3 regions of the Leptolyngbya sp. FACHB-1624 genome follow, and region 2 is predicted to be linked to each of the others. Evidence: riboswitches for the same ligand, from Rfam matches in the RefSeq annotation. Region 2 holds a riboswitch; each other region holds the start of a gene.
What was found. A riboswitch is a leader RNA that binds a small molecule or an ion and turns the genes downstream of it on or off. The one in region 2 is predicted to bind cobalamin.

Region 1 (10,060 bases), 940 kb from region 2:
AACTCATACTTATCCCGTAATGCTTCTACTTCCGGTGTAATCACACCTAAATCTTCTGCCAAGATCGGTAGCTTTCCTAACTTCGTATTGAGCATCTGAAAGAACTGATCTCCTGGCGCTTCGATCCAGTTCCCATTCATCGCTGTCTCTTCACCTTGCGGAACTGCCCAATAAGCCTCAAGCCCACGAAAATGATCAATCCGAATCCAGTCCACCAGATCTAACATGGCTTCAAATCGCTGCACCCACCACTTGAAATCTGTCGATTCCAGATAGTTCCAGTCATAGATGGGATTACCCCAAAGCTGTCCTGTTGCACTAAAATAATCTGGCGGTACACCTGCCATCAGTTCAGGATGTCCGGTCTCAGGATCAAGCCGAAAGTTCTCTGAGTTTGCCCAAACATCCGCACTATCATGTGCAACATAAATGGGGATGTCTCCAATAATTTGCACACCATTTTCGTTGGCATGTTCTTTCAGCGCCACCCACTGTTTGAAAAACTCGTATTGAAGAAATTTCTGGTAGTAAATTTCTTCTTGCAGTCGGATTCGAGCAGCTTCGATCGCATCCGGTTTCGACTGCATCAATTCGGGTTCCCACTCATACCAACTCTTGCCGCCGTTCTCATGCTTCAGTGCCATGAACAACGCATAGTCTTCTAACCAGAAGGCTTTTCTCGTACAAAAATCGGCAAAATCGCGCTGTTCATCACGCTGATGTTTAAAGGCATCGCAAGCCTTTCGCCATAACGGAGCCTTGAACGCATAGACGCGATCGAAATCCACACAATCGATCCAAAATCCATCAGCATTCGCAAAATCCGATTCTTCTAGCAAGCCGCGATCGCGCAACGCCTCTAAACTAATCAACAACGGATTGCCTGCCATTGATGAATAAGATGCATAGGGAGAATTTCCATATCCCGTAGGACCTAATGGCAACACTTGCCAATATTGCTGTCCACTCTGCACAAGAAACTCAATAAATCGATGAGCTTCGGCTCCTAGTTCTCCGATTCCAAATCGACCGGGAAAGCAGGTAGGATGCAGCAAAACGCCACTTGATCGCATTAAAGGCATAGTAATCTAGCAGGAAAAGGCTGTGAGAACTGTAACATGAGGCGGAGAGGACAAAATCCACCGCAAGAAGAATCAAGATTAATTCGGAAATCGTAATTTTTTATGGCTCATCGCAATCCTGCTCCCACCGTTGACATTATCATCGAACTCATTGATCGCCCCCATCGCCCGATCGTGCTGATCGAACGCCTCAATCCCCCACATGGATGGGCAATTCCCGGCGGTTTCATCGATTACGGAAATTCGGCTGAGAAAACCGCACATCTTGAAGCCGAAGAAGAAACTGGACTGCACATTGAACTCATTGATTTACTGGGAGTTTATTCTGATCCCGATCGAGATGCGCGCCAACATACGATGAGCATTGCGTACATTGCCACTGCCAAGGGCGAACCCAAAGCAGGTGATGATGCCAAAAATGTGCGGATTGTCGAGATTTGGGAGATCCCTGAGAATTTATGTTTTGATCACGATCGCATTTTGCACGATTATTTACAGTACAGAAATTATGGAATGCGCCCAAGATTATGAAAAAAGTAATTCGGACTGATGCGGCTCCGGCTCCGGTTGGTCCTTACAATCAAGCGATCGTGGCTCAAGGTTTAGTCTTTGTCGCAGGTCAAATCTCACTCGATCCGCAGACGGGTGAAATTGTCGGTGCTGGCGATGTTGCGGCTCAAACCGAACGAGCCATGACCAGTTTGAAAGCCATCTTAGAAGCGGCTGGTTCGTCGCTCGATGATGTTGTCAAAACGATGGTCTGCTTGAAAGACATGAACGATTTTGCGGCAATGAATGCGGTCTATGCCAAATATTTTGATGAAGCAACTGCACCCGCAAGAGTTTGTGTGGAAGTCGCTCGCTTACCAAAAGATGTTTTGGTTGAGATCGACTGTGTTGCAACACTGAAAGATTAGGAGAACTGCGATCGCTCTTGAACCTGATTCACAAGCGAGAGCGATCGCATCGAAGCGCGATGGCTGGAAGGTTCGCATCACAAGGTAAATGCTTGTTCTGGAACGGGTATGGGCTTTTGTCGATTTGAATATTGGAAATTAGTTATGTGAGATTCAATACTCTACTAGATGAGCAGTCTTGACGTTTTTTGCAAGTTTCAATTTCTCCAACAGTCGAATCGTCAACCATATCACATCCACTTCCCACCAGCGCTTGCCAAACTGCGCCGAAGCTTGATAAGCATGATGATTGTTGTGCCATCCTTCTCCGAAAGTCAGCAATGCTGCCCACCAGCAATTCGTCGATCGATCATTGACCGCATAGTTCCGATAGCCAAAAGTATGACATGCACTATTGACAAAGCACGTACTGTGAAAGCCAACAAACAATCGCGCAAAAATTCCCCAAACTACGAAGGGCATTCCACCGAGACCATAAAGCAAAACAGCTAATGCAATCTGTAAAGCAATGTAGTGCTTGTGGCAAAACTGATAAAACGAATCATGAGCAATATCTTGAGTGAATCGATGCAGTTCTGAATGAGATGGAACCTCGTGCATCAGCCAACTGATATGACTCCACCAAAATCCCTGAGTCGAATCATGTGGATCACCAGTCCGATCGGCAAACAAATGGTGCATTCGATGATAGCCGACCCAACCCTTCACGGCTCCTTGACCTGCCAATGTGCCACACAAGATAAAGAAGTATTCTAACCATTTGACCGTTTTGAAACTGCGATGCGTTGCTAAGCGGTGGAATCCTAAAGAGATTCCTAGCCCGATCGTCAGCCAATGCAAGAATAGAGCAACTCCAACGGCTGACCAACTAAAATAAGCGGGAGACAGTGCAAGTAAGGCTCCTAAATGCAAGAAAACAACAACAGTAATTACAGTCCAACGAGGACGTGGAGAAATTAAACAGACATCGGTCATGAATTTTGCTCAAACGGTTTGGATAAAATCAGCGTGATCACTCAGCACGATTGCGCTCTGTGGCTTCTAGTTGAAACTCACTCCAACGGTGCTGCACTTGTTTATAGCAATCAGCAGGAGAGATTTTTAGGTTTTGCAGTAGACTGACCTGAACTTCGCGATCCCGTCTCGCCAGAAGCACGATCGCTTGAGTTGGGTCATACGTCGCGATTGCCTCGTGAATCGCAACCCCAGCTTGGCTATCAACTTCAAGCATTCGCAAATATAGCTCGACTTGTGCCTGCGCGACGAACTCCTGCTCAAAGACTACAGAATCAATACTCCAATTCATTGAAGCATTGATCCGATTCGTAATCTTGCAGGTTACTAGTCCTCGCCCTAGTCTCAAATAGCCATTCCAGCTAGTGAACCCTATCTGCAAAAAATTCTGCTGAATAACCAGATCTTGCCAGTGATCAAAATGCGATCGCAAATCATAATGTTGAAACCTCATCAACTTCCCCTGAACTGCAAAATAGGGAAGCAAATCCGTTTTAAGAAACTAAGAACCATCATCATCCGTACCTCGCAGATGAAACACAACAGACATACCTCTTAAAGAGGCGCTATGCATCGGCGGGCATCCTGACTCAAAGAACACAGTTCTTATCACAGTTGCGGGACAGCGTCGGGTTTGCACCGAACTTTCCCCCTTGCGTCTAATGGCTGATTCCCATCAGAACCGATACTCATCTAGAGAGTAGCACGATCAAGCAAAATTAGACTCATCTTTGCCGCACTTCACCCACTCAAACTGGATTGAAAATGAGCCAATCATCTAAATCGTTTACTAAAGTAGTCTCTGAAGGCTCTCACATTTTGCACAGATCCACATATCGGTTACATTCCATGTTGTTGACGAGAATACCAAATCGCTAGTTAGCCGTCCTATTGTTCGCTGATCTAAAAAGCCGCGATTCCTCGGAACCGTTGCCTCTGAGCGATCATGTCTCGTAAAACTCTAACGCTATGCCCGATAAAGATGAGACTCGTTCAGAAATTAAACTATCAAGTTGACCATTAAAACGAAACACACGATCGCTCATCCACGCGCAATACAGATTCTTGCTGAAATGCCTGTTTATAAGCGGCTCGGATCTGATCAATCTTCTTGCTACTCTCAACATTCATCGGATACAGCAGCGTCAGAAGTTGAGAGTTTTCTGCCACAACCTTACCCTGCGAATTCCGATATTGCCCCTTCGCGGCTACCCTTGTCAGCCCTTCAGGAAATAACGGAGTCACAACGCGATCGACAAATTGCTGAAATTCAACCTGAGTCACTTCTGAGCGATCGGGTTTCGCGAATCCAAAAAATAACTCTGTTCGCATAAAAGCCTTGCCGTGCGGTTGCAACTGGCAAGATTGATCCACAGATTCATCAACCTTTGCGAAAACCAGCAGCGGCACAATCAGCCCGACTGCCACTCCTAAAATTAAGTGGAATCTAGATTTCATCACATCAACCTCAACTCTCTCTTCTCTCACGTTGAAGTGGAATTCTTCATGCAATCCCTAGATTTTGTAAAACCTCAAAAAATCGATAGCTTGAATCGATCTCTGAGTGGGAATACTGAGACAAACCGATGGCAAACGGATAATAGGGAGCATGTGGCGCAAGCTAGATAATATCGTTCTAAATATCAGAACCTACGCCGATCTGAGTCCTGACCTCAGCATTCGACGACAGATCAATCAGGCAATGCGAACTCGCCCCACTCGCACATCCGAGGATTGGTATCGCTCATTTTGGCAACCGCTTTCAATTTCTCAAGATCTGGCAATTTTCGTTTATCAGCAAATGGAAGCGTATTCCGGGTTGCAATTCGCAAAAATTACTCCAAGCGATCGCTTAACCGAGGATCTTCAACTGCCTTTGGTCTGCTGGTTCGATTGGGAATGTACCTTATGTGATGACTTTCACGATCGCTTTGGCATTGAAATTCGCGATCGTTTGGATATTGGTATGCTGCATACCGTCCGAGATCTTGTTATATTTCTGAATCAGCAACTTTTATCGGTCAATTGCTGATGCCTGATTCATATCCGCGCAATCTCGTGGGTTACGGACAAAATCCACCCCATCCCCAATGGAAAGATCAAGCCAGAATCGCAGTTCAATTTGTCATCAACTACGAAGAAGGCGGCGAGAACTGCGTCCTCCACGGTGATCCCGCCTCGGAAGCATTCTTGTCAGAAATTGTTGGCGCGGCTCCCTTCCAGGGAATGCGCCACATGAATATGGAATCTTGTTACGAATACGGCAGCCGTGCCGGATTTTGGCGGTTATATCGCATGTTTACATCACGCAGAATTCCAGTCACCGTCTATGGTATCGCTATGGCATTAGAGCGAAATCCCGAAGCCGTTGCTGCGATGAAAGCCGCAGATTGGGAGATTGCCAGTCATGGGTACCGCTGGATTGAATACAAAGACTTTTCAGAAGAAGCTGAACGAGAGCATCTCAAATTAGCGATCGACATTCACACCCGTGTCACAGGCAGTCGCCCACTTGGTTGGTACACCGGGCGCAGCAGCGAGCATACCGACAAACTTGTGATCGAGGAAGGCGGTTTTCTCTACAGTTCTGACAGCTATGCCGATGATCTCCCGTACTGGGTCAATACCGACCAAAAGCCGCATCTGATCATTCCGTATACCTTAGACAACAATGATATGCGGTTCGCCACGTCTCAAGGATTCAACTCTGGCGATCAGTTTTTTGCCTATCTTCGCGATGCATTCGATGTCCTCTACGCAGAAGGCGAAACTGCACCGAAAATGATGAGTGTTGGCTTACACTGTCGCTTGGTTGGACGACCTGGACGAGCCGCTGCACTGATGCGATTTTTGGACTATGTGCAGCAGCACGATCGCGTTTGGCTCTGTCGTCGAATTGATATTGCTCGACACTGGCACGAACATCACCAACCGAAATAACCCAGAACGCGGATGCCTTCCCGTTCAAAATTGATTACTGTGTTACTATCGAAATCAAAGCGTAATCATAATGAGTCCGTTTAAGGAGCTAATGGAATGACACAAGCGATTGACCAGATGCAGTTGGACAATCCACAAGAATGGGATTTATCTGATTTATATCAAAACTTCAGCGATCCAAATTTCTCTCAAGATTTAGAGTCGTTGCAGCAACAAGCCAGCGAGTTTAGGGATGCACATCGCGGCAAGGTGAAAGATTTGAGCGCCGATCAATTAGCAGAGTGTTTTAAAACATTAGAAGCGATCGCTGAAAAATCCGGCTATCTCTATGCGTTTCCTTCGCTCATCTTCTCCGCTGACACCCGCAATACTGAAGCCAAGCAATTCCTAGATAAAGTTATGGAAGCGCTCACAGGTGTTGAAAACCAGCTTCTTTTCTTTGATCTCGAATTGCAGAAATTAGATGCTGCCCAATTTGAAACCTTACAAAAAGCGTCTACCCTAGCAACCTATCAGCATTATCTCAATCGCATTGCAAAGTATCGCCCCCATACACTCTCTGAAGAAGTTGAGCAGACTCGGAACCAAGATAGCTTGACAGGACGACAAGCCTTTATCCAACTGAGATCCGTTCACCTTGGCGAACAAGAATACGAACCTGTAACGACTCCCGATGAGCGCATCGTCAGCACCGAATCAGAACTGAGTGCATTGCTCTATCACCCCGACGCAGAAATCCGAACAGCAGGCTATCAATCTGTTCGGAAAGTTATGAAACAGCACAATTCGCTGTATGCCTACATTCTGAATTCTGTGGCGCAGGATCATAAGATCGAAAACCAGATGCGCAGCTATGACTCTACTTTGCAGAAGCAACTGCTAGCAGATGAAGTTTCTGAACCTGTATTTCGAGCAATTATGCAGGGTACAGGCGATCGCTTTGATCTTTTCCAGCGCTACTACACCCTAAAAGGTCAAGCTCTAGGACAAAAAATCCGCACAGCCGATCTTTATGCTCCCTGGGGAACTGAAGCAACCCCACCTGTCACCTATAAAACAGGAGTCGAAACGCTACTTTCTGCATTAGATCAGTTTGATCCGAACTATGCCCGTCGAGCAGAAGAATTCTTCGTGAAAAACTGGGTCGATGCAAAAGTCCGCCCTGGCAAACGTGGTGGTGCATTCTGTTCCTACACCTACGGCAAACATAGCTATCTATTGATGTCATACACCGATGACTACAATTCGTTGTTCACCCTAGCACACGAAATGGGTCATGGATTGCACTTTGCTTGGATTGACGATCGACAAACCTACTTCAACAGCAATCCTCCAATGGTGCTAGCTGAAATCGCATCAACATTCAATGAATTGCTGTTGCTAGACTATCTGCTGAAACAAGCTAAAGACGATAAGGCTTTGACGAAATCATTGATCACACGACAACTTGAAGATCAGTTAAATCTATTATTCCGACAAAGCACAATTAGCCGCCTGGAGCTAGCTGTTCATGAACGTGCCGCTCAAAGCAGTTTTGATCACTCCTTTGTCAACGAAGAATGGATGAAATTGTATCAAACTCTTTGTGGTGATGCAGTTGAAGTTCTGCCTGAACATCAATACGATTGGGCAAGAATCGGACATATCTACTTCAAGCCCTTCTACTGCTATCAGTACACAGCATCAAACATTGTGAGTCTTGCTTGTTATCAGAAGTATCTCGAAGTTGGGAAAGACTTTATTCCTGGGTATTTAGAGCTACTTGCCGCAGGTGGCAGCCTAGACCAAGTGACTGCACTGCGTCAGTATGTTGGCGTTGACATTGAAGATCCCGCAACAATCCGTGGAGCTTTAACCTATGTTGAGAAGCTACTAGATCAGTTGCAAGCTAGCCTGTAAATGACTTAAACAAAGAAGCTCCAGTGAACTGTAATTCACTGGAGCTTCTCAGAATTTATCCAGCTCTGTCAACTGCTACTTATGCCGAATATTGTTATATAATTCCGCATACTCTTTAGCTGATTCCGTCCAAGAATAGTCATACTTCATTCCCTGAATCGCCAACTGATTAAAGACCTGCCGATTCTGTCCCCAAAGATCAAAAGCTCGTCCCATCGCGGACTCTAAGGCATAGTTATCCTTGTCATAGAATACAAATCCGTTTCTCTCTTCAGGCGGGTGGTTTTGATCATAATCATGATCAAATACTGTATTGATCAACCCTCCCACACCTCGAACGATCGGGACAGTTCCATACTTCAAACTGATCACTTGTGTCAGACCACAAGGCTCAAAGTTACTCGGCACGACGATCATATCTGCGCCCGCATAGATTAAATGGGATAGCTCCTCATTGAATCCAAGCTCAATATGACAATCGGGATTATTATTCAGAAACTCTTTCTCATGTCTAAACCATTTGTCGATCGACGACTCCGTTGCCGATCCTAATAAAACATACTGTGCTCCTCTTTCTAAGGCATAGTAAATCGAATGATGCACCAAATGCACCCCTTTTTGATCATCTAATCGTCCAATGAAACAGACGATCGGCTTATCTGAATCTTCTAACAACAATCGCTCTCGCAATGCCTTCTTGTTATAAGCCTTTTGATCAAATGTTTCCGCTGAGTAATGATAAGGCAAATATCGATCGTTCTCAGGATTCCAGAAGCCATAATCCAATCCATTCAAAATTCCAGAGAACTTATCTTGATGGACTTCTAAAGTATGTCCTAATCCATAGCTCACATCTGTATGTCGAGCTTCCCAGGCATGATGAGGTGAGACAGTTGTTACTGCATTTGCATAAACAATTCCACCTTTCATAAAATTGATCGAAAACGGATTAAAGTTATCTCTCAATTTGTCATAGCTGAAATAGTATTCAGGTCGTCTCAACTGCACTGCTTCGAGAACTTGCGTCCCCGCAAATCCTTGATGCTTAAAGTTATGAATCGTATAGCAAACTCGCTGATTTGCCATTCCGTGATACTTATAAATCTCGAATAGCATCACCGGAACCAAGCCCGTTTGCCAATCATGACAATGAATTACATCGGGTCGCTTATTACTTTGAAGCAAAAACTCTAATGCCGCTTTGCTAAAGAATGCAAACCGCATGTTGTCATCATCGCAACCGTAATAGACTCCTCGATCGAAGTAAAAATCTTCCGAATGCGGCTCAATAAAGAAACAAACCCGACCATGCACCCAGCCGCAATACACCGAACAATGAACCCACCCATTAAACCAGGGGACATATAAATCTCGATATGCATCGTGCAGCCCCCAGATATGGTCGTACCGCATGCAGTCATACTTAGGCAGAATCAACTCTACACAATGCCCTTGATTCTCCAATTCCCGGCTCAGACCATAAACCACGTCCCCCAAACCGCCCGCCTTAATCACTGGCGCACACTCGGAGGCAATTTGCACAATATACATTTCTATCCCCCTAGTTAACAAAAATTCATTTTTTGATGTCTTTATTCAATACGTAACCTTGATTTTTTGCAAGTCGCCTCAAAACTTAAACCTCTTTTGAGAACGTCTGATCTAAGATCTGACCCTACAGACTCAAGGATCTCCCCATGGCAACCACGCTGACGACCTCTAGTTTCCCACCGATCTGCGGTTCGGAAATCTCCTATTCCTCTGATCCCGTTTTCCTTCCCACCACAAATCTCCGCCTTGACTCTATCCAATCCGCCTTCGCTTGTGCCCTCCACATGCACCAACCCACGATCCCCGCAGGCAGAAACGGCGAATTGATCAGCAATCTCCAGCATATGTTCGAGCATCCAAACGATGGCGATAACCACAACGCAGCTCCCTTCGCTTGGTGCTATAGCCGTATAGGAGAATTTATTCCTGAACTGGTTTCTCAAGGCTGCAATCCCCGCATTATGCTCGACTATTCTGGTAATCTCCTCTGGGGATTTCAGCAAATGGGGCGTGACGACATTTTGAATCATCTCAAGCGAATTACCTGCGATCGCGAATTCCAACCCTACGTCGAATGGCTCGGAACGATGTGGAGTCATGCCGTTGTCCCTTCTACGCCTATTCCTGACCTGAAACTCCATATCCAGGCTTGGCAAC
Region 2 (10,060 bases):
CTGAAGTCGATCGCATTTGCAGTAAGAGCGATCGCATTCAGTCATCTGGACAGATCAGTTCATGGCGGCTGACGCTTGCCCGTTACCGTTCTCAGAAATGCGTGCATTACTATCAGCTTGGCTCTCAGCGCGGCAGAGTTGAGCTTCATAGCAACCTGAGTACCATGGTGTATCGTCCGATTGCACCCGCTCATTTGCAACTGACCTTTCAAGCTCGTTACACCCTAATTGAAGATTTCTTACAAGGGTTCTACACTGAGTCTTTAAGAGCTTTTCGGCGTGAGAATGAACTCGCAGAGACTTATCAGCCTCGAACGAAGCTAGAGCTAGCAGAATATATGGCGTTTACTGAGCAGTATGCAAAGCGCCGGATCACGCTGCCTTCTCAACATAATCAGCAGCTCATTATCTTACGCGCTCAGCGGTTTGCGAGCCGACAACCGCAAGAGATTGCAGTCGATATTGAAACTGCAATGGAAACTGCAAAAAACGATGAAGCAGACACGTACGGCCGATCTGCAGTGATGCAGATGATTCGAGAGCAGATGGTTTCGGACAAAGGCGATGGTTCCGAGTCGGTCTTGCGCGATCGAGTTGTGATGGAACTGATGCACTATCTAGAATCGCAAGATCAAAAGGACTGTGTAGACTATCTCACCTTGAAGCTACAAGACCTCTCTGTTCCAGAAATTGATGAGATTCTAGGGCTTACGCCTCGCAAGCGTGACTATCTCCAACAGCGCTTTAAGTACCACGTCGAAAAGTTCGTCACGTCTGGCAATTGGAAGCTGGTGCATGAATGGTTAGGTGCAGATTTAGATCAAAATTTGGGCTTGTCTCCGAATCAGTGGGAAATGTTTCTCGATACGCTTTCAGACGAGCAACAACAGTTGTTGCAGTTAAAGCGATCGGGTGTGAGTGACCAAGAGATTGTGCAGATCCTCAAATGCACAACCAAGCAGCTTCAGAAGCGATGGGGAGCATTGCTTGATGTCGCGAGACAACAACGCAATCAAGCCAAGTAAGCTGCTCGTTCAAGTTTGGTCTAGTTCAAGTTTGGTAGTGCGATGGGATGGAATGTCAACCATCCCATTTTTTTGCTTTAGCGACAGCTACTGGGTGCTTTGCGAGGTCCGATATTGATGCGATTGAACTCAGACAAGTTTAGGGTAGAAGAACTAAACGCATTTCCCGCATTTGACCAAGTGCCTAGTTTCAGATATCCTGGCGGATCAAACGGTTTATTTTGCCGCGATCGTCCCTCTGCATCTGAAAATCGCACAGGCAGATTTACCACTCCTGAGATGGTATTTCCTTTCACAGTTCCGGTCATACATATTGCTAGATCATCAGGGCGGGCAAAGATTCCAACAATTCGATTGCCTGCTTTAGTAAACAGAAAAGTAAAACTTCCGGGTCTGAGCTGCTTGTCAGTAACATTCATCGAAGGCGCATCGTTCCAGTATCGATATGAGCCATCGACGAGATCAGCGATCGCTGCACCTGGCTGAGGCGTGCTTGATTGAGGTGGACTTGATTGAGGTGGACTTGATTGAGGCTTATCTGCTCCAACTGATCGGCAAACGAGCAAATCGTTAAACGGCTTAAACCCTTCGGGGTCAGAAAATCCGCGCAGTTCAGTAAAGAAGGTCGGATTACTCAACATTTGCTGCCGAACAGCGGGAATCGTAGAGTTGTAGAAAATCATTTTACGCGTTTGTTCGATCGTCACGGGCTGACCTACACCTACTGGAGAGGGCAAATTCGTGTAAGTGACTGCTACATTTCCGTCTGAAGTAGACTCTAGTGTGAACAATGCCCGCATGGCTAACGGGCTAGGCTGACCTTCGCGAGACTGAATTTGGCACTGAGTCGTGACAGCAGCTTGAGCCGGGGTAGATAGAGCGATCGCAATGATTCCTGAAAGGAAAACACTAACCTTGAAAAAATTTGACATGAATGATGATGGATGATCAAAAACCTCTGTGATAGTAAGAGATTCTAAGATCGATGTGTTGAAATTGATAAATCTCAACACATGCAATTCCAGCTTATCAATGTGCATATCCAGCTTTTGGGGCTTGCTATCTATGCACCTAAATTAAGGCTTAGGCGTGCCTTTCAACGCTTCTTGAGCCGAGATGCCATCGCCTTGAAAGCCGAAATACGAGAGAACTGCAGCAGCCTCCGCACGGGTTACAGGGCGTTTCGGTTGAAACAGAGTCGTGTAAGCAAATGCTCGGCGGATATTCGCTTGATCGCCATTCTGAAAGTCAGCATAGACAGCTCTCAATGCTTTTGCATCAATTTTGTTCGCATCTTGGAAGCCCCAGGATTGCTTGACAGATTCGATCGTGGCATTTGGCAAAACTTGACGAGTATCGACCGGAATCTTCCACAAAATCAAATCCTCGCGCGTCAGTGGTGCATCGGGACGAAACAGACTTGCGGTTGAATCGCCAGACAAAGAGCTTGGAATCAATCCTGCTTCAGCTAAGCCTTGAATTGAAGCAAAGTCAGGATCTTTTGTGGGAACGTCTTTAAAAGCAGGCGTTGAGGATTCAACTGCTAACCGAATTTGACGAGCAGGACGAGTGCTGTAAATGCGGTTATTCGCAGCAACGAGCCATCGCGCATAGACCCGTCGAGTTACATTTTTGTTTGGTTCAAATACAGTTGATTCATTGGCTTTTGCTGAATTGCTATGCGTGAGAATCCCTAATTCAGCCGTCTCTTTGACCGCTTGGCGGAGGGCTTGCGGTGCTTTATCGAGATCTGAGAAGGAACTAGAAGAATCAACAGTCGGAGCCGGAGTGGCAGAGGGAGTCGGACTCGGCTCTGTCGTTGTTTCAGGGGAAGGAGTTGGAGAGTCAGAAGGCGAAGGACTCGGAGAAGCTTGTGGGCTAGGCGAACTGTTTGTCAGGCGCGGATCTGCGGACAACGCATCCCGAACTGAATTCGCAGCGGGTGTGTTAGAACAACTCGCGAACAAACATAAGCTTACAAGTCCAAGCGTAATCTTTTGCAACGACAGCACGATCGATTAAATCCATGACCACGTTTCAACACTAGCGCAAACTGCGATCGATGTGGGGATGATCTCTATTCGCGATCGTCGTCCAAGATTTTTTGTAAGCGCGATCGCTCCAAAACGTAATAGTCTGAAAGTCCCGTGCGCGCTGCTTCGATCTCTTGAGATTCTTCAGAAAAGATCTCAAATTTTTTGATCCACCAATCGAATGCACTGGGAAATTTTACCTTTTCTTGAGCAGCTTGCAAGAGTTCTAACGCTCGCTCTCGAGTCGGGCTAGCATCGTGATCGCAGCCTGCTTCTTCAGGATGTAAGATTGCACAGGCTTGTTCTCTTAATTTCTGACGAATTTCGGAAGAAGAGAGTCTTAAACAATCCGGTGAGATATCACCGAGCAACAGTCCGCGATCGGTATAGAGGAAAATGCGAATATTGCCGACTTCAAATGCGGCATTGGTAACAGTACAGAGAAGCAGTTTGGGGCAAGAAGGCAGCTTCCGGTCTAGTCGAATTTTCATATAGAAGAGAAGGGCAAAACGATGAGAGGCTTCTAATTCTTTTAACTTAGCGGATTTAGTTTAGGAGATTGGATTTATTTTGCAAAACTCCATATTAAAAACTGTTCATTTAGATTCAGATTTTTTTATTTTCTGGCGTTTGTCTGACATTTTTGCCCTATGATCTCTCTGACGATCGATTAAAATTTCTGTCCAATTGCCCGATGCCTGACATAATACGTGACGGAATATCGTGTATTTAAGGATACTAAGTAGGTATGCAACCTGTCTCTCGATCGGATGTGCTTTATGTAATCGATCACTGCTGGATGGTCGAAGATCCAGTGATAGATGAATATGCGTATCGATTCCGATTGATTCAAGATCGGCATTGGGCAGAGTTTAATCAAGCGTTTGCCTGTACAGATGAAACTCAGTACGAAGATATGGCGCGGCATCTAGATCAAATTCGTGAAGAACGCGATCGAGCCGAAGAGATTTTGTATTGGTTATTTCTGGATTCAGAATTGCGTCGGCAGGGGAAGACTGTGCCGGATTTGTGGGAAGCACAGCAGGCGCAGGCGTAGGTGTTTTCGGGAATTGGGGAGATTTTGAAAATTTAGTTGAGAATTAGGGCTGATTTGGGTGTAGCCTTTCTCGGATTTGATGGATGATCGGATGGTTGCCGTGCTGTTCCTCTAAGTGGTTGAGCAGTGAGATTAGGTCTATAGTGAGCGGAACTCCGAGTTTTAGGTGGTCTAAAATCGATTTCTGAGCGAAAACAGTTTGCGGAGTTCCTTCTAGGGCGAGGGTTCCTCGATCGAGCACAATCACCCAATCTGCCCAGCGATAAACCCACTCTAGATCATGCGTTGCCATCAGAATGGTTGTGCCATTGGCATGAATGGTTTCTAAAGTCTGCGCGAGCATTCGAGTGTGGAGTGGATCTAGATAAGCTGTTGGCTCATCTAGTAGCAATAGCTCAGGCTTGAGAACCATGACATCTGCTAGGGAAACTCGCTTTTTCTGCCCTAGGCTCAAGTGATGAATCGGATGATGAGCGAGTTCAGTTAAACCAAATTCGGCTAGAGATTTCGCGATCGCAGGTTCGATCTCTGATTCTGTCCAGCCTAAGTTACACAATCCATATGAAATATCTTCTGCAACGGTTGATGCGATCAACTGCTGTTCGGGGTTTTGAAAGACTAAGCCTACTTTTTGCCGAAGTTCGATCAGCGATCGGCGATCGTAACTCAACGTCTGACCTTTCCAAGCAATCGTGCCGCGTTGTGGCTTGTATAAACCATTTGCCAGGAGAAACAATGTGGTTTTACCACAGCCATTTTGCCCAATCAAAGCCGTTCGTTTTGCGATCGGAATCTCTACCGTCAAGCCCTGAATCACAGGGTTTTTGGTTCCGGGATACGTATATTCGACTTGATCAAAGGCTAACGACATAGGCTGATAAGAAGCAATATGAGACATCCTAAACTAGCTTCGATCGCATAGCGTCGAGAAGGGCGATAGGTTCGTGGCGAATAGACTCGAAATTCCCCATTAAACCCTCTTGCTGCAGTGGATAAAACGAATTGTTGATAGTTCTCCATTGTTTTACGAAAAAGCTGACTGATCAGCAGACTCAAGCTATAAAACCAGCGTCGGACACTGCGATAACCATTGCGTGAATGTTGAGCAATCCAAAGTTCACGAGCAGTTGAGAGCAAAATAAAAATGAATCGGTACATCAGCATCAGCAGTTCTGTGAGTACCTCTGGACATCTGATTTGTTTGAGAACTTGTAATATTTCTGTAAATGGGGTTGTGAATAAGACGAAATATAAGCACGAGACTGTCGAAAGTGTCCGAGTCAAGATGACGACAGCTTGTAAAATCCCTTGCTGGCTCAAATAAAAGTAAGTCGATCCAAGTGAGAAACCCAAAACTGCATCGCTTGCCGAGCGATCCGCAATCCCCAGGATCAAGGCTGGAATACTGATCAGCCAAAACCCGATCGCAAGACTGAGCAACCGTAAATAGATACGACAAGGAATTTGAGCATAGATGACAATCCAAATTCCTAGCCAGATTGCGATCGCGATCTGAATGATTGGAGTTGCAATCAGAGCAATCAACAGTACGATCGTTGCAAATAGTAATTTATGTTGCGGTGGTAGTTGTCGTAATCGATTGCGATGGGAAAGCGTATCCAGCCAAAGGTGCATGGTTTTATTTACCTTGCGATCGCCCTTTATACAGCCCGATAACATATCCAAGTACACCTGCACCCAATGCTGCTTGCGATGCAAAGAGTAAACTTGCAACTTCTGTACTCGCAGGCTCAAACATGGGCTTAAACCAGGGTTCATAAGTCGGATGGCTCTCTTCGATCAGTTGTTGTGCCTGTCCATCTGCTCCATTAAACTCTGCTCGCACAAACACCAAAGGAGCCACAGTGAGGAGAATGACTGCGATCGCAAGGAACCAATTCTGTCGCGTCGATGATTGTCTCATGTCTTCATTAAGTTTAAGGTTTCCAATTCAGTCCGATTGTAGGTCTGTAGCCAATTCCAGACTAAGACCGTGAGTAAGCCCTCGCTAATGGCTAAGGGAATTTGAGTCAGCGCAAAAATTCCAGCAAACTTTAGAAATGCAGCCCATACTCCACCCGTTGCCGCCGGAAACGCCAATGCCAACTGGATCGAAGTTGTGACATAGGTTAAAAGATTCGCGAATGCTGAAGCTAGGAAAATTGCAGCTTTTTGATTCCCAGTTCTCAGCACTAAATGATAAATACCGTATGCGACGAAAGGTCCCACGATCGCCATTGAAAACAAATTGGCTCCGAGCGTTGTCAAGCCTCCATGCGCTAACAAAACGGCTTGAAACAGCAGCACCAATCCCCCTAAAACGGTCATTACCGCAGGTCCAAATAAAATTGCGCCGAGTCCAGTTCCCGTGGGATGCGAGCAGCTTCCTGTCACGGAAGGAAGCTTTAACGCAGATAAGACAAATGTGAATGCGCCAGCTAATGCTAAGAGCAGTTTCAATTCAGGATTTTGGCGTGTAATCCGCGTCAGCGATCGCAGTCCAAACGCAAAGAACGGCAGCGAGATCGCCCACCAAAACGCTGCCCACTGAACGGGCAAAAAACCCTCTGCAATGTGCATTGCCTGGGCTGGAGTTGCTGATCCCAATACTAAATACAAACTCAGCCCTGCCATTGCAGCAAGGCTCATCCATTTCCGAGTCCTCATTCTGTACCTCGCAGAACTAACAACCGTAAAGCTGGTGGGCATTCTGGCTTAGCGAAATCTCGCTTTACAGTTGCGGGACAGCGGCAGCTTTGCACTACACTTTCCCCAATCCAACTTTATTTAAGGTGTGACTCACTGTATCACTATTAGTCGAGTTTTTTGGTAGAGTTTTGTCGAGATGTAGAAATCTTTTAATCTATGACTCCAGAGGTAGACCGTCCTGTAACTGGGCTGATAATGTACAAGCACAGGAGTTGCCAGTCGCCTTATGTTAGAGCCATCTACCTTAAAATCGCCGCTGAAGCCCAATCGGTTACCTGTCTTTTTTGCATCCTCATCTTTATTCCCTGATCTTCCAACGTTCCAGCAAGCAAGTAGAACGCTCACGTTCGATCAAGCACGACTGACAACAGACTTACAACCCCCTTCGGGCAACACGCAAGTGACTAGTGCGATCGCTCAATTGCCCCCTGATTTCTCGAATTCCCTAAACCGAGAAATTGTCACTAGCGGTTTAACCGCTTCCCGCAGTGATCAAACAGATTCGGTTCAATCTGCTCAAGATATCGTTGTCTCCATCAGCAGGTTGGTCAAAGAGATCTCAGGCACAGTTCCATTCGCAAATGGCACAATCGATGTCGATCTTTCAACTTCAGCAGGAGCAGTCCAAGGCTCGATCGAGTTTGGTAATGGGGCACTTATATCTAATTTAACAACGCCTTTTGGAAGTTATTTTTCATCGATCGACTTCAAATCCTCTGATCAATATCCATTCAATTTCAACGGCACTCCAGGCATTGTCAATCTAGACGATGGCTTAGTCATCCTGGATTTCCAGCCTCAAACCCAAGATGACGAAATCGCAATTCCAATCAATGCACTCAGCGGCAATGTCACCTTCAACGATGGACAAGCGATTCTGAATATTCCAACTCCTTTTGGAGCATTTGCAACAAATTTTGATCTATCAGCATTAGTCAAACCTAGCACCCTGCAAGTTTCAGGAACTGTGACTGTGCAAGATGGAACGCCTCCGATCGAGATGACGGGCGATTTCGGCATCATTCAGACCACGCTTGACGTTCCAAAATTAGTTCAAAACGCTGGCTCAATCTTTGCAACCGTAGAAGGCATGATTCAGATGACGAATGATGCGATCGTCTACGATTTCAAGACCTCCATTTCGTAAGGCATTGAATTTAGCAAATTCTATCAATAGAAAACGAGGAATGTTGTTTGTAGCTCTATTCGCTAAATTCTTAAAGAGAGATTAAAAACAGCGTAAATGATTATGGTGAATTTGAAAAAAACGATAGGAGTCTTCCTCGTGAGCGTTTCCCTCTTAATCGGAGGTGCTGCACTTACAAGTTGTGGCAGTGGACAATCTGAGACTGAGGCAAAAGAAGAGTCATCCAAGGAGCAAGAAGCCTCAAATCAATCTGAAGATGGCGATGAAAAGCGCCAAGAAGACAAAGCTAAGGATAATGATAGCGATGATGAGAAAGATGGCGAGAAATCCAACGCTCGCAACAACAACGATCGAGAGAATGATCAAGAAGATCGCAAAGAGAGCAAAGATAAAGACGACGGTTAATCTATTGCTCACATGAATACAATAGTAGGAGTATAGAGCAATCAGTGATGATGCACGAACCCCTACTATTTTGCTTGGGTACAGTTGTCTGGATACAAATTGGATCGCATTCTCCTCAACCGTTGCTTATGAATCCGCATCCATTCCTAAGCGCTTCTGAATTTGCTTGATCGCTTTGTACATCTCAGACAAGTGGCTATAGACAGCAGACGATCGTAGAAAAATTCGATGATCGACCGCAGGATAACCCGATACTGTTTGTCCTGCCGCCACGCTGGCATGAACTCCAGTTTTTGCAGAGGCAACCGAACCATCGCCCATCCGGCTCTCATTGCCCACACCGACCTGTCCTGCCAAAATCACGCGATTGCCCAGTACAGATCCCCCGGCAATCCCAACTTGAGCGGCAAATGCACAAGCCTCTCCAGTTTTGACTCCATGCCCAACCTGCACACAGTTATCAATCTTTGTATTACGCCCAATTCGAGTCTCACCGACAGAAGGGCGATCGATCGAAGAATTGCACCCTACTTCAACGCCATCTTCGAGCACGGTACAGCCTGATTGCTCCATTTTCAGCCAGCCTTCACGAGTCGGCACAAAGCCAAAGCCTTCTGAGCCAATCACTGCCCCTGCATGAATCACACAGTCTGCACCGATTTGAGCGCGTTCGTGAATCACACAATTGGCATGGAGAACTGTACGATCGCCAATTATCACGTCTGGGTAAATGACAACACCCGGATGAATAACAACATCATTGCCAATTGTCACGTTGGCTTCAATCACAACATGCGCGCCAATCGCAACGTTTTGACCAATCTGAGCAGACGGATCAATGATTGCAGACGGATGAATTGTTGCGGCAGGTTTGTAAGGTTGGTAGAAAAGCGCGATCGCTTGAGCAAACGCATAGCGCGGATTGCCTACAATGATCCAAGCTAAACCGCGTTCTTTCGCGATCACTAGTAATTCCTCATTTGCAGGCAAAATCACCGCAGCAGCTTGGGTTTCGCGAAGCTGCTTTGCAAATTTCAGGCTTTCAGAATAGGTCAGCGTATTCGGCTTACTATCAAGTACTGCGGAAACTCCTGAAATTTCTAGATCAGGTGTTTCGCTACTACTCTTCACGGATTGCCCTAACTTTTCTACCAGATCCTTAAACAGCATTTACTCCTCCACTCGGTTTAAAAAAGCAGCACATTCGACATGAGCCGTCTGCGGGAAAAAGTCCGCAGGCTGAACTCGTATCAGTTGATAGGCATCATCTGCACATAACAATTTCAGATCTCGTGCTAATGTCGCAGCATTACAACTGACGTAAACAATTTGCTTAGGTTTCTGTTGTCGAAGCGTCTCCAAGACAGTTGCATTACATCCTTTACGAGGTGGATCGAGCATGACTAAATCCGGATGAATCTCAAGCGATTGTAAAACTTTTTCAACCGCTCCCACTTCAAATCTGACGTTCTCGATTCCATTCAAACTTGCGTTCTGTTGAGCTTGTTCAATCGCTTCCGGTTGAATTTCTAATCCGATCGCAGTTTTGACACGTTGTGCGATCGGTAAAGTCATTGTTCCAATTCCACAATAAGCATCAACAAATGTTTCGTCACCTTGTAAGTTTAACTGTTCCAAAACAATGTTTAACAAAGCTTCAGTCTGCTCAGTATGGACTTGAAAG
Region 3 (10,060 bases), 1.7 Mb from region 2:
AGCAATCAGCGACCCCCACGGAATCGATTCAGTTCCCTGCTTGACCGATCGCCAAAACGAGAAAATTGTCCAAAACGTATTTGCTCCCAAAAACATTGCAGGATATCGCCAGAAATCCCATCGAAAGTAATCGGGAAGCCGAAAGTAAAAACCAGCAATCAGCAAAGCACTCAAATAAAACTCTCCGCCCACTCCTCCAAAAGACAGCCACATATCAAAGGTGTCTTCTGGCAACAACCAAGTCATGCCAAACTGAATCACCGCACAAACAATCGCCACAATCATCGTCGATCGCTTTTTCTCCCGCCATCCTGCTCGAAACAGCAAACCTAAGAGGATCAATCCCCCAAAATACACAAACAGCGATCGCTCAGGAATCACAGTTGTCCAGCCAAAGGGCAAAGGCAGTGCCCGTCGTCCTGAAAACCAAGCGATCGTGGCATGTCCAAATTCATGGATCCAAATTTGCAAAAAGATGAATACCCGGTGAAAGCCGATCGTATGCAGCAAAACAGCAAAACTCATTGCGCTCGGAAAGGCTAAGAACAACACATAGCGATTTTTAAACGAATACAGATCTAAATCATTTTTCTCGATCACATGTAGATCAAATTGCTTTTTCCAAAGAACAGCTTTCGACGATCGCATTCCATAAATCACGATCTTGCTGATCTCTTCTGGTAATTCCAATTGAGTGAGGTGCTGATATAACCGATCAGCGACCTCGGCTTTCCCATTTGTTTTGATATAAATTTGCAGTATTTCTTGCTGAATCCGAACCTGAAAGTGTTCTAAATTCAAGCGATGCAATAACTCAGTAATGGGATCTCGTGTCTGGGCAGTCTCGACGCTCTGATAAATATGTTCCTGAATTCGTTCATAGGCAGCTTTCAGCAACGCTTTTTCTTCTTTTGCCTCTTGCCGAATTGCTTGCATTAATCGCGCTGAATAAACCGCGTCAACATCTTCCATTGATGCGCCCAACTCTAATCCCAACACCTCGTAACATTTTGAAATTTCCATAGCGGGACTTCTAGATCTTTACCGCTAGCGTTCCCGATCATTTCACCTGTGTACCCAATTATCTTGCCGTAGGGAAGTGGGGAGTTGGGAGTGGGGAGAAACCAGGCTCAGATGGCTCGCTATCTCCTTATCACAATCTCACAATCTATTGTGATGAACTACTAGCAAATCTATGAAGGTGCTCGTCGATCAACCCATTTTTAGAAAATCAACGGGCAATCAACGAGGAAAGAGATGACGATCGCGTTGAAAATTCTTTATTTTTTCGAATATTTCTTAGTTCTGAATTGCTCTTGTTGCCGAGGTTTTAGCGAATAGGGGCAGTAGATGCCAACAAATTTATTTAAAATAAATCATCAAATTGCATCGGATAGTAGTAAGATTTGAAACCACATCAACCAGAATGTACTGATTAGCAAACGAGCTTGATTCGAGTGACCGAGTACTGACATATTAAGGGGTGCGATCGAACAAACTTGACTGAAGCCCATCGCATCAGCGAGGCTTTTTTAGGTGCTCGATCAAATTTCATCTCCCTGGGTAATATACGGACTCTCGTAACCCCCAACGCGATCGTAAAGAGGAATTGTGAATGTTTTTTAGGTCTAGCCGAAAGTCCTCCTGGTCTAGCCGTTCTTTATACCAAAAGAAGAAGGCGGTGCCGAAGCGGTGGATCTTACTCTCCATTCCGCTAGTTCTACTGGGGCTGGAATTATTAACGCGGTTGGTCGTCAGTGCTACAGGCAAAACCGCAGAGTTGAACGCCTTTGAAGGCGAACCGCTGAATTTAACAGCCTACCGCTTGAAGTTTTTAGATGCGAAAGGGCAACCTTTTGACGGGTTGCCAGATCATGGGCAATTAGCAGCAAAACGCAGTCCTGTCATGGGCTACCGCTTAGTCGGCAATCAGCAAAATTCGGCTTGGAAAATTAATGATCAAGGGTTCCGCTCCGATCAGCCGATTAACTTAGATAAACCCAAAGATGAAGTCCGAGTCTTCATTTTGGGCGGGTCAGCAGCGTTTGGGCAACTGAGCACCAACAATCAAAGTACGATCGCGGGTCAACTCGAAACTCGACTCAATCAACAAGTCGCGGCTCAGAAAGCGAGTCCGAATAAATTTCGACCGGATACGCTGCCTTACTTCGCAGATGAGCTAGAAAAAGCGCTAAAACTCCCGCCCCGAATTCGAGAAGCCCGCTACCGCGTGGTGAATGCCGCAGTTCCCGGCTATGCTTCTGGGAACGAACTCGCCCAACTGGCGTTTGAAATTTTGCCTTATCAGCCCGATGCGATCGTTCTGATGAATGGCTATGCTGACCTTTTGGTTCCGAGTGCCCAAGAAGGCGCAGATATGCCTGGGACAGACGCGATGTTAGAAAGTGCGCCTCGGCATTTGATGGCAGGCTTAGGCAATGGAATCCGTAACTTTTTTGATCAGTTCTATCTCGTTAAGGGGTTCCAATATTGGGTCTTACGCCCACAAGCTAGCTTCCATCAAATGATTCCGCCCGCATTTGATACATCTGTTCAAGATCACCTCACGGCAGATTCCAAAGAGCTAGAAAGACGTACCGATCGCTATCGTCAAAATCTCCAACAAGTGGCACGTCTAACTTCTGCTGCTAAAATTCCTTTATTTGTGGGACTTCAACCTGAAGTATCGATTCGCAGCGCAAAGCCTGCCGGACGAGAAAAAGAGATTCTAGAGCAGTTGGGGTCGCAGTACCCAGAGCAGATCAAATCAGGTTATACCAAGCTTCAAGGCTCGATCGAGCAGGTGAAAAAAGGCTCACCTCAGCTCTCGACGCTGAATTTAGCTGAGATCGCGAACGGAACGCAGGGTGAAGTCTTCCAAGATGCCATTCATCTTACAGACACTGCAAATCGCGCGATCGCGAATCGTCTCTTTGACACGATCACGCCCAAACTGCACGTTCAGCCGAAACCCTATGCAGGCGGTGATGTGCCGCCTTCCTAATCCTCATCCGCTAAGGAGTTCGATAGGGCATCGGTGCGCCCCCGATTGGGGGCTGAATTTGATAACTCGGAATCAGCGTTGCAGCATGTGCACCAGTTGGGGGCTGAATGGGCGCGCTTGGAATCAGGGTTGAAGGTTCTGAGCCAATCGGCGGCGCAAACGAACAACATTCAATCGGTTCAGCCCCAATTGGCGGCTGAACGGACGCGCTTGGAACCAAAGTTGAAGGTTCTGAGCCAATCGGCGGCAAATAAGATGGCTGAATCGCGACTCCTCCGATCGGCGGCTTAATCTCATAGCTCAAATAGCCAGGAGGAGGAGTCGTTACAATCGGAGGAGGCACCATCAAATCATGAGAAGGGATGACCCCGCCAATCGGCGGACGAATTGCCTGTTGATGCGGATCGGTGGGTGGCGTATAACCGACAGGTGGACGGAGATACTTGTTTTCACGACGATGCGGCATAGGAATCGACTCAGAGAAAATATTGAGTAGCATTACTATACCGGGGAAGCGAAAACTTTTTTAATTTTTAATTAATCTTTTCGATAGTGACGAGGCGTATAGACCCAAACGTTGCTTTCTGATTGATTGAAAATTCGGGTCTGACTTGATCCAATCAAAATAACTGTTCTCATATCTGCATCGGTTGGCTCTAACTCTTTCAGCATTTTCACTTGCGTTTGCTGTCCAGGTCTTCCTAAATTGCGCGCTAGCACGACCGGAGTATTGGGCGATCGATAATTCAACAACAGTTCTTTTGCCTTTTCAAGCTGCCAGGTACGAGTGTTAGAAATCGGATTGTAGAATGCGATCGCAAAATCTGCTTTCGCAGCCGCACAAATTCGATCTGCGATCGTGTCCCAAGGCTTGAGAATATCCGAAAGTGAAATCGCGCAGAAATCATGCCCTAACGGCGCACCCACTTGAGCCGCAGCCGCTTGCATCGCAGAAATCCCTGGACACACTTGAATCTCGATCGTCTGCCAGTCTGGCTTCGCATCGCGTTCTAGCACTTCAAACACTGCAGCTGCCATCGCATAGATTCCCGGATCACCCGAAGAAACCATTACAACAGATCTGCCCTGTGCTGCAAGATCGAGTGCTAATGCTGCCCGGTCTAGCTCTTCACGATTATCAAATATATGCAAATTCTGATAGGTGCGCAGTGGCTCAACTAAGTTCAAGTAAGTTTGGTAGCCAATCCAATCGGTTGAATTGCGAAGTACCGCTTTGACCTGAGGGGACATCCATTCAGCCGATCCGGGACCTGTTCCAATGATGGCAAGCCGCTTAGAAGATTGATAAACCAAACATTCTGAACTGCCTTGAACTGCTTCTGTTGTAATTTTGATCGTGAGCTTTGCATCATCCGCGATCGGTAACTGGCTCTTTTCTAACCAAGGCGCAGAGCCTTCAATTTTAACCGTCGCTCCTGCCAGTAGCTCAGCGAGGAATGTTTTTGCATCATCGGGATTCACTAACCGATAGCCACTGGGCGGAGACAGCAGTGCGGTGCGAAATCGAATATCTCCAGTAGTTGTAATCGCAGGTGCGACTTCTACAACAGTTGCAATTTGGCGAGCGAGATCATTCACGCCCTGCAATCCACCGAGTAATGGCACGACTGCGCTCCCATCTTCAGCCATTGCAATTACGGGCGGCTCTTGCCACTTATTTGACAGCAAGGGAGCGATCGTGCGAATTAAAATTCCTGCTGCACAAACTCCGACGATCGCAGTGCCTTGGGTAAATAGCTCTCGAACGGTTTCGCCAAATTGAGTAAAGGAAACATCGACGCCTGCCGTGCGATGCTCTAGCCCATACAAAGTCGCATTGGGTAGAGCATCGACAATTTGACGTGCGATCGGCACACTCGCCTGACCTAAAACGATGACTGCAATTAAGGTTGCCATTTGCTCGGAATCACAATCATAGAGAAATAAGGAACTTCTGCCGGATCAAGCTCACTAATCGGAACAATCCGCTGTTGAGAAGTTGTTGCTCGCTCGATGTACTTTGCTCGATCGTACAATCCCAACTCTTTTAGGACAGTTACAACTTTTGTAAAATGCCGCCCCAGCTTGATAATCGCGGCTGCATCTGCGACTGCTAGGCTTTTTTTCAATTCTTCAGCCGACATAATTGCCGAGACAACCATAAACACATCATTTCGATAAGTCAAAGGTGTCCCTAACATCGCTGGACTTGCCATAACACAGGACACGCCTGGAATGACTTCGGTAGGAAACCGATCCGACAACCGACTGTACAAATACATGAATGAGCCATAGAAGAATGGATCCCCTTCACACAAAACGACAACATCGCGCCCTTGCTGAAGATGTTCTGCGAGGGTTTCTGCTGCTTTATCGTAGTAGGGTTGTGCAGATTCTTCGAGCTTAAATGGGAAGTACATGGGAACTTCGATTTGTTCCGGGTGTAAGTACTCTGCCACAATCGATCGCGCTAATTTCAAAGCACTATCTGACAGCGGATATGCTACAACTTGCGCCGATCGCAACACGCGAAACGCTTTCATTGTAAGCAGTTCTGGATCTCCAGGACCAATTCCAATTCCATAAAGCCGACCCGTCATAAGTTATATCTCCTCTTGTTTTGCTAAAGCATTGACTGCCGCTGCTGCGATCGCGCTTCCCCCTCGTCGCCCATGCAAGGTAATAAACGGCACACCTCGACTGTTGGCTGCAAGTTCGGCTTTCGATTCTGCCGCTCCAACAAAACCAACGGGAAAGCCTAAAATCAACGCAGGTTTTGGTGCACCTTCATCGAGCAATTCCAGCAATCTAAATAATGCAGTCGGCGCATTCCCGATCGCAATCACGGCTCCTTTCATGTCCCAAAGATCTAAAGCAGCAGCCGATCGCGTATTGTTCAGCTTCTGAGCGAGTTCTGGAACAGTTGGGTCATTGAGGGTACAAATCACAGGATTATCGACTGGCAAACGTTTTCGAGTCACCCCATTTGCCACCATTTGAGCATCGCAGTAAATTGCGGCTCCATTGGCTAACGCCTGACGACCTGCTTGAACCGCATCTGGAGAAGCCTCAATATCATTCGCGAGATCAGTCATTCCACAAGCATGAATTAATCGCACTGTGACATGAGCTAAATCCGCAGGCAACCGTTCGAGATTCGCTTCAGACCGAATAATGGCAAATGATTTACGGTAAATATCCTCACCGTTGCGAATGTAATCAATCATATCGAGCATTGATAAGTTGAGCGATCGTAGAGAGGTCTGACACAGGCTGTTCTGTCAGCAGTTCCTCTCCAGCAAAAAGATAGTAAGCTTCGGACTGTTCCATCCTAGTTCCAAGCAAGGTGATATCAGCAGGACTCGGTTGAGCACAACCTTTTGGACAGCCTGTAATGTGAATATTAATGGGATGCTTTAAGGACTGAGTCAAAGCATGAGCATCAGCTTGCGTATGTGTCTCAGCAGAAGCACATCCAGGCTTGCCAGCACAGGCAACGATCGAGGATTGAATCGGGTCAATTGAGAAACCAGATAGCTCTTGCAATACGGTAGATGGATCGGCAATATTTGGCAGAATGATCGATTGCCACGGTGTTAGTCGAATTTCGCCTGAACCGTAGGTTTTAGCAAGTTCGATGAGGTGTTGAAATTGCGCGATCGAGAGTTGCCCCAAAGGTAATGCAATCCCGATATAAAACAATCCAGCTTGCTTTTGAGGATGAACTCCGATAAGGGAAACAATCCCAGACTTTAAAGAAATTGCAGTGCTGAAGGTTTCAAATCCTGCACGATCGAGAATTCCTTGAACCCCCCAATCTTTCAACATATCTCTCATCCTTGGCTTTTTCGGACGCTGAGATTGTTGGACATAGCTCAAATAAACTTTGGCTAAAGTTGCGATCGCAGAAACACACTCCGTCGCATCAATCACGACTCCAGTTTCATACAGTTGTTTATCTGCTGCAAAAGCTAACTGAAGCTGATTCGATGATATCGCTGAAAGTTGAATCTCATTGTATCGATGTTGCCAGGGCTGTGCAGCGCGAGTTCCGATACTCACTTGCCCACCGCCATCAATCCCAATACTAAATTTTGGGGGCAGACCTGCTAGTTCTGGCGTAGATTGAATGTAAGTATCAATGTCTTGAACGAGCGATCGCGTATCGATTAATTCGCTTGGATCAATTCCTGCGGTTGGGCTTGCCATCACATTGCGCAGATGATCCACCTGAGCATTTTTTGCCGCAAGCCCAATATTTTTCAAGATTTCAAAGATTTCTGGAGCCGATGAAACCGCTCGAAATTGAAGATTCGCACGATTCGTCACTTGAATCGTCGAAGTCTTCCAGCGATCGGTAATTTCAGCGATCGCACTTGCCTGCGCTACAGTCAAAATCCCGCCTGGAACTCGAATTCGCATCAAGATTCCATCTTGGGCAGGCGTTTCATAAAATAGCCCTGGACAGGGGTTTGCACTCACTAACTCACTCATATGCTCCTTCTCCGTGGTTCGCAGAGAATTGAATGAAGACTGACTTGGAATTGGCATTCTGACTCGATTTGATCATCATCACAGCTGCGCCACAGTACCGGATTTGCACCGGATTTTCCCAATCCAAGCCAATGAAGCATATCACACTCGATTGCGCAAGATTTCGATTCTCAAACTTCTCTAAATCTTTCTCAACGCGAAATCATCCATTGAGCTTCAATTTTTGGCATGGATGACTGAGAGCATGAATGAGCGTGACAGGGGCGGTAATGTTTTAGATCTATAGACGAACGATGGTGCTGCGATCGCGTTATGTCCAAATGCATCTCAGCAGCGTTCGGTTTCGGCTTCAGTTGCCCTAAATGTCTTTTTAATGCTCAAATTCATCTACGCCCATGTTCGCCGCATCATCGAAATGCTGACACTGACAGAGCATTCTGTTTCTAATCATACACACAACGCCCACAACAACACCCAACTTGCTGTTGTGAGCACAATCAAGGCTTGCGCGATTTTTTCCTCTGCACCACTGCCATACGGTTTCGACTACACCGTCTTCCATTCTCGACAGTGGCGCATCAGTCGCGCACAAACGATAACGATAAGGTAATTCCAGACAGCTTGTTGAGAAAATAACTCAGATTTAGGAAGCCCAAACTGATATTCAAAGAAGCTAAAGGATTAGACTCCTCTAAAGCCCAGATCCATTTCGATGCCCATTTGCTCGGCTTGCTGCATTGTTCGATCGCACTTTGTCCGTCGGCAGATCTGACGAATACCAATTTGACTGAAGAATAGTCCGAGCAGAATGATAGCACCAATTTCGGTGAGCTTGCGCGTGACCGCACTTGAAGCACCGAAAATCAAAATAACCATCCAGAGGTACAGTTGCCCTGGGACTTTTTGATGCGATCTCGTTCCCTTTCTGAAGTTCATCACAATTTGATTCAAGAAGTAAGATGGTGCTTTGGTGATCATGTCTCTTCACTGATGAAGCCTTTCCAAGTACGAGAAGAAACAGCCCCGTTACTTCACTTCACTAGATGCAAATTGTGTAACACGACCCGACTTAACTGCCACAACCACATCATAGGTTGCACAGTAAGCAAATGTAGTATTGTTGGCTTTGTTGTAGAGATTGACCACCATACCTGCACCACCAGGTTGCACGGAGACTGGCTCTAAATCGCCAAAGAAGTAGCGTCGTAACTCATCACCACCCCCAAACTGTCCCTTATGCTGGACAATTTTAGCGATCTTTTGCGACGGGGTTAAGCCTGTACTATCTTTCATTTCTTGAGCTGCTGATGCCTGCATGAGGTGAGGATTGATGGCTTTGAGTGGAGCATCCCAAATTGTGACCATGCCAACTCAAGCAGCCGTGGTGAAAGTTGTGGTGAGTAAAGAAGTAAGTTTCATGAAGTTCATTCCTGAGGAGTTCAGTTAATTCCAGAATGCAGGTCTTCGTTGAGAGGAGCTTAAACCGAAACTAAACCTTCTGTGAAGTTAACCGTGTAGAAAACTTATGCCAAACTCAGCATTTTCTCAGAAAACTATGCTGATGCGCCTAAGATCAGTTTCTCAGTCAATTCTCAGCGGTTGATCAGAACGCATTCAGGCTAGTTTGTCATGCTTGTTGTTATCAAACACTTACTAGCTTCAGGAGAGTGATGATGAAACGCTTCTTATTGACAGCATTCTCGCTCATGCTGGTCTCCACGACTTCAACTGTTCCCGCAAGTGCTCAGCCTCGCATCAACCAAGAGATCGCGAGCAACAATCTAGGCACGACTCAAACCACCGTCAGATTATCTCCAGCTGATCTTGCACATTTTGCTTATCGCGGCTATTTCAAGTCTCAGAGCATCAATGGCTATGGCAGCTTAATTCAAGATCATAATACTGGCAAAGTTAGCGCTAAAGACATTGTGCAAGCCGCAGTGAATACTCATCATCTGCCAGCTTCTACTTTGGACGATCGCGGTTATCTCAATGCCGTAGACAATCAGTTGCGCGACCTTAACCTGCATTGAGTGCCCCTGAAGAAGCCGAAACGATTTGGCTTCTTCGTTGAGTTCCAGCTAGTCTACAATGAGTTGATAATTCTAGACGTTGATAATTCTAGACTGAGTTTGAACGCTATCCGCGTCAAAGTAGGTGATCTCCATGCGTCGCTTGAGTAGATTTTCAAGAACAAGGTTCAGACTGAGATGGAATCACCTCGATACCAACTCACTCCATTTTCGGCTGTTTTTCTGTATCGTGATCTTTTCTGCGATCGCTGCTGTGAGTTTCGTTTTTCTCAGTCGTCGAGATGTGCAAAACTTTCTGTCGATGAGTTCGTTTGATGCAGCAACCACTGCAAAATTTCTCACGCTCGCTGCTCAGTTAACGACCTTAAGCTTAATTTTTATTGGCGTGCTGATGTTGATCATGCTCGGATTAGTTTGGCGATTGCTTTCAGCATTACGACATTTCCATCAATGGACAACTTCTTCAACTAATCGACTAGATCCCTATCCGCTCAATTTATACCCTGCACCGACCGAAATCAAAGGATTA

Region 1: another riboswitch for cobalamin. It lies ahead of ACMUEV_RS00990 (hypothetical protein); the one in region 2 lies ahead of ACMUEV_RS05250 (energy-coupling factor ABC transporter permease).
Region 3: another riboswitch for cobalamin. It lies ahead of cobG (precorrin-3B synthase); the one in region 2 lies ahead of ACMUEV_RS05250 (energy-coupling factor ABC transporter permease).

The regions. Positions count from the first base shown of each region.
Region 1 is NZ_CP180258.1:222,214-232,273, reverse strand. It holds gene malQ (4-alpha-glucanotransferase) at 1-1,082, opposite strand, end outside; gene ACMUEV_RS01005 (NUDIX domain-containing protein) at 1,185-1,613, shown strand; gene ACMUEV_RS01000 (RidA family protein) at 1,610-1,999, shown strand; gene ACMUEV_RS00995 (acyl-CoA desaturase) at 2,153-2,974, opposite strand; gene ACMUEV_RS00990 (hypothetical protein) at 3,012-3,467, opposite strand; cobalamin riboswitch at 3,571-3,715, opposite strand; gene ACMUEV_RS00985 (DUF3574 domain-containing protein) at 4,034-4,471, opposite strand; gene ACMUEV_RS00980 (hypothetical protein) at 4,623-5,045, shown strand; gene puuE (allantoinase PuuE) at 5,045-5,953, shown strand; gene ACMUEV_RS00970 (M3 family oligoendopeptidase) at 6,050-7,852, shown strand; gene glgA (glycogen synthase GlgA) at 7,928-9,403, opposite strand; gene ACMUEV_RS00960 (glycosyl hydrolase family 57) at 9,550-10,060, shown strand, end outside.
Region 2 is NZ_CP180258.1:1,158,022-1,168,081, reverse strand. It holds gene ACMUEV_RS05290 (HetZ-related protein) at 1-1,025, shown strand, start outside; gene ACMUEV_RS05285 (hypothetical protein) at 1,103-1,957, opposite strand; gene ACMUEV_RS05280 (S-layer homology domain-containing protein) at 2,102-3,037, opposite strand; gene ACMUEV_RS05275 (hypothetical protein) at 3,103-3,549, opposite strand; gene ACMUEV_RS05270 (hypothetical protein) at 3,807-4,115, shown strand; gene ACMUEV_RS05265 (energy-coupling factor ABC transporter ATP-binding protein) at 4,159-4,986, opposite strand; gene cbiQ (cobalt ECF transporter T component CbiQ) at 4,977-5,750, opposite strand; gene ACMUEV_RS05255 (energy-coupling factor ABC transporter substrate-binding protein) at 5,755-6,039, opposite strand; gene ACMUEV_RS05250 (energy-coupling factor ABC transporter permease) at 6,036-6,782, opposite strand; adenosylcobalamin (AdoCbl) riboswitch at 6,771-6,910, opposite strand; gene ACMUEV_RS05245 (hypothetical protein) at 7,051-7,971, shown strand; gene ACMUEV_RS05240 (hypothetical protein) at 8,110-8,376, shown strand; gene lpxD (UDP-3-O-(3-hydroxymyristoyl)glucosamine N-acyltransferase) at 8,503-9,546, opposite strand; gene rlmD (23S rRNA (uracil(1939)-C(5))-methyltransferase RlmD) at 9,547-10,060, opposite strand, start outside.
Region 3 is NZ_CP180258.1:6,006,736-6,016,795, reverse strand. It holds gene ACMUEV_RS28615 (hypothetical protein) at 1-1,023, opposite strand, end outside; gene ACMUEV_RS28610 (SGNH/GDSL hydrolase family protein) at 1,682-3,004, shown strand; gene ACMUEV_RS28605 (hypothetical protein) at 3,015-3,470, opposite strand; gene cobJ (precorrin-3B C(17)-methyltransferase) at 3,542-4,921, opposite strand; gene ACMUEV_RS28595 (precorrin-2 C(20)-methyltransferase) at 4,909-5,604, opposite strand; gene ACMUEV_RS28590 (precorrin-8X methylmutase) at 5,608-6,231, opposite strand; gene cobG (precorrin-3B synthase) at 6,224-7,498, opposite strand; cobalamin riboswitch at 7,529-7,659, opposite strand; gene ACMUEV_RS28580 (hypothetical protein) at 8,180-8,476, opposite strand; gene ACMUEV_RS28575 (hypothetical protein) at 8,525-8,863, opposite strand; gene ACMUEV_RS28570 (hypothetical protein) at 9,169-9,531, shown strand; gene ACMUEV_RS28565 (HAMP domain-containing sensor histidine kinase) at 9,785-10,060, shown strand, end outside.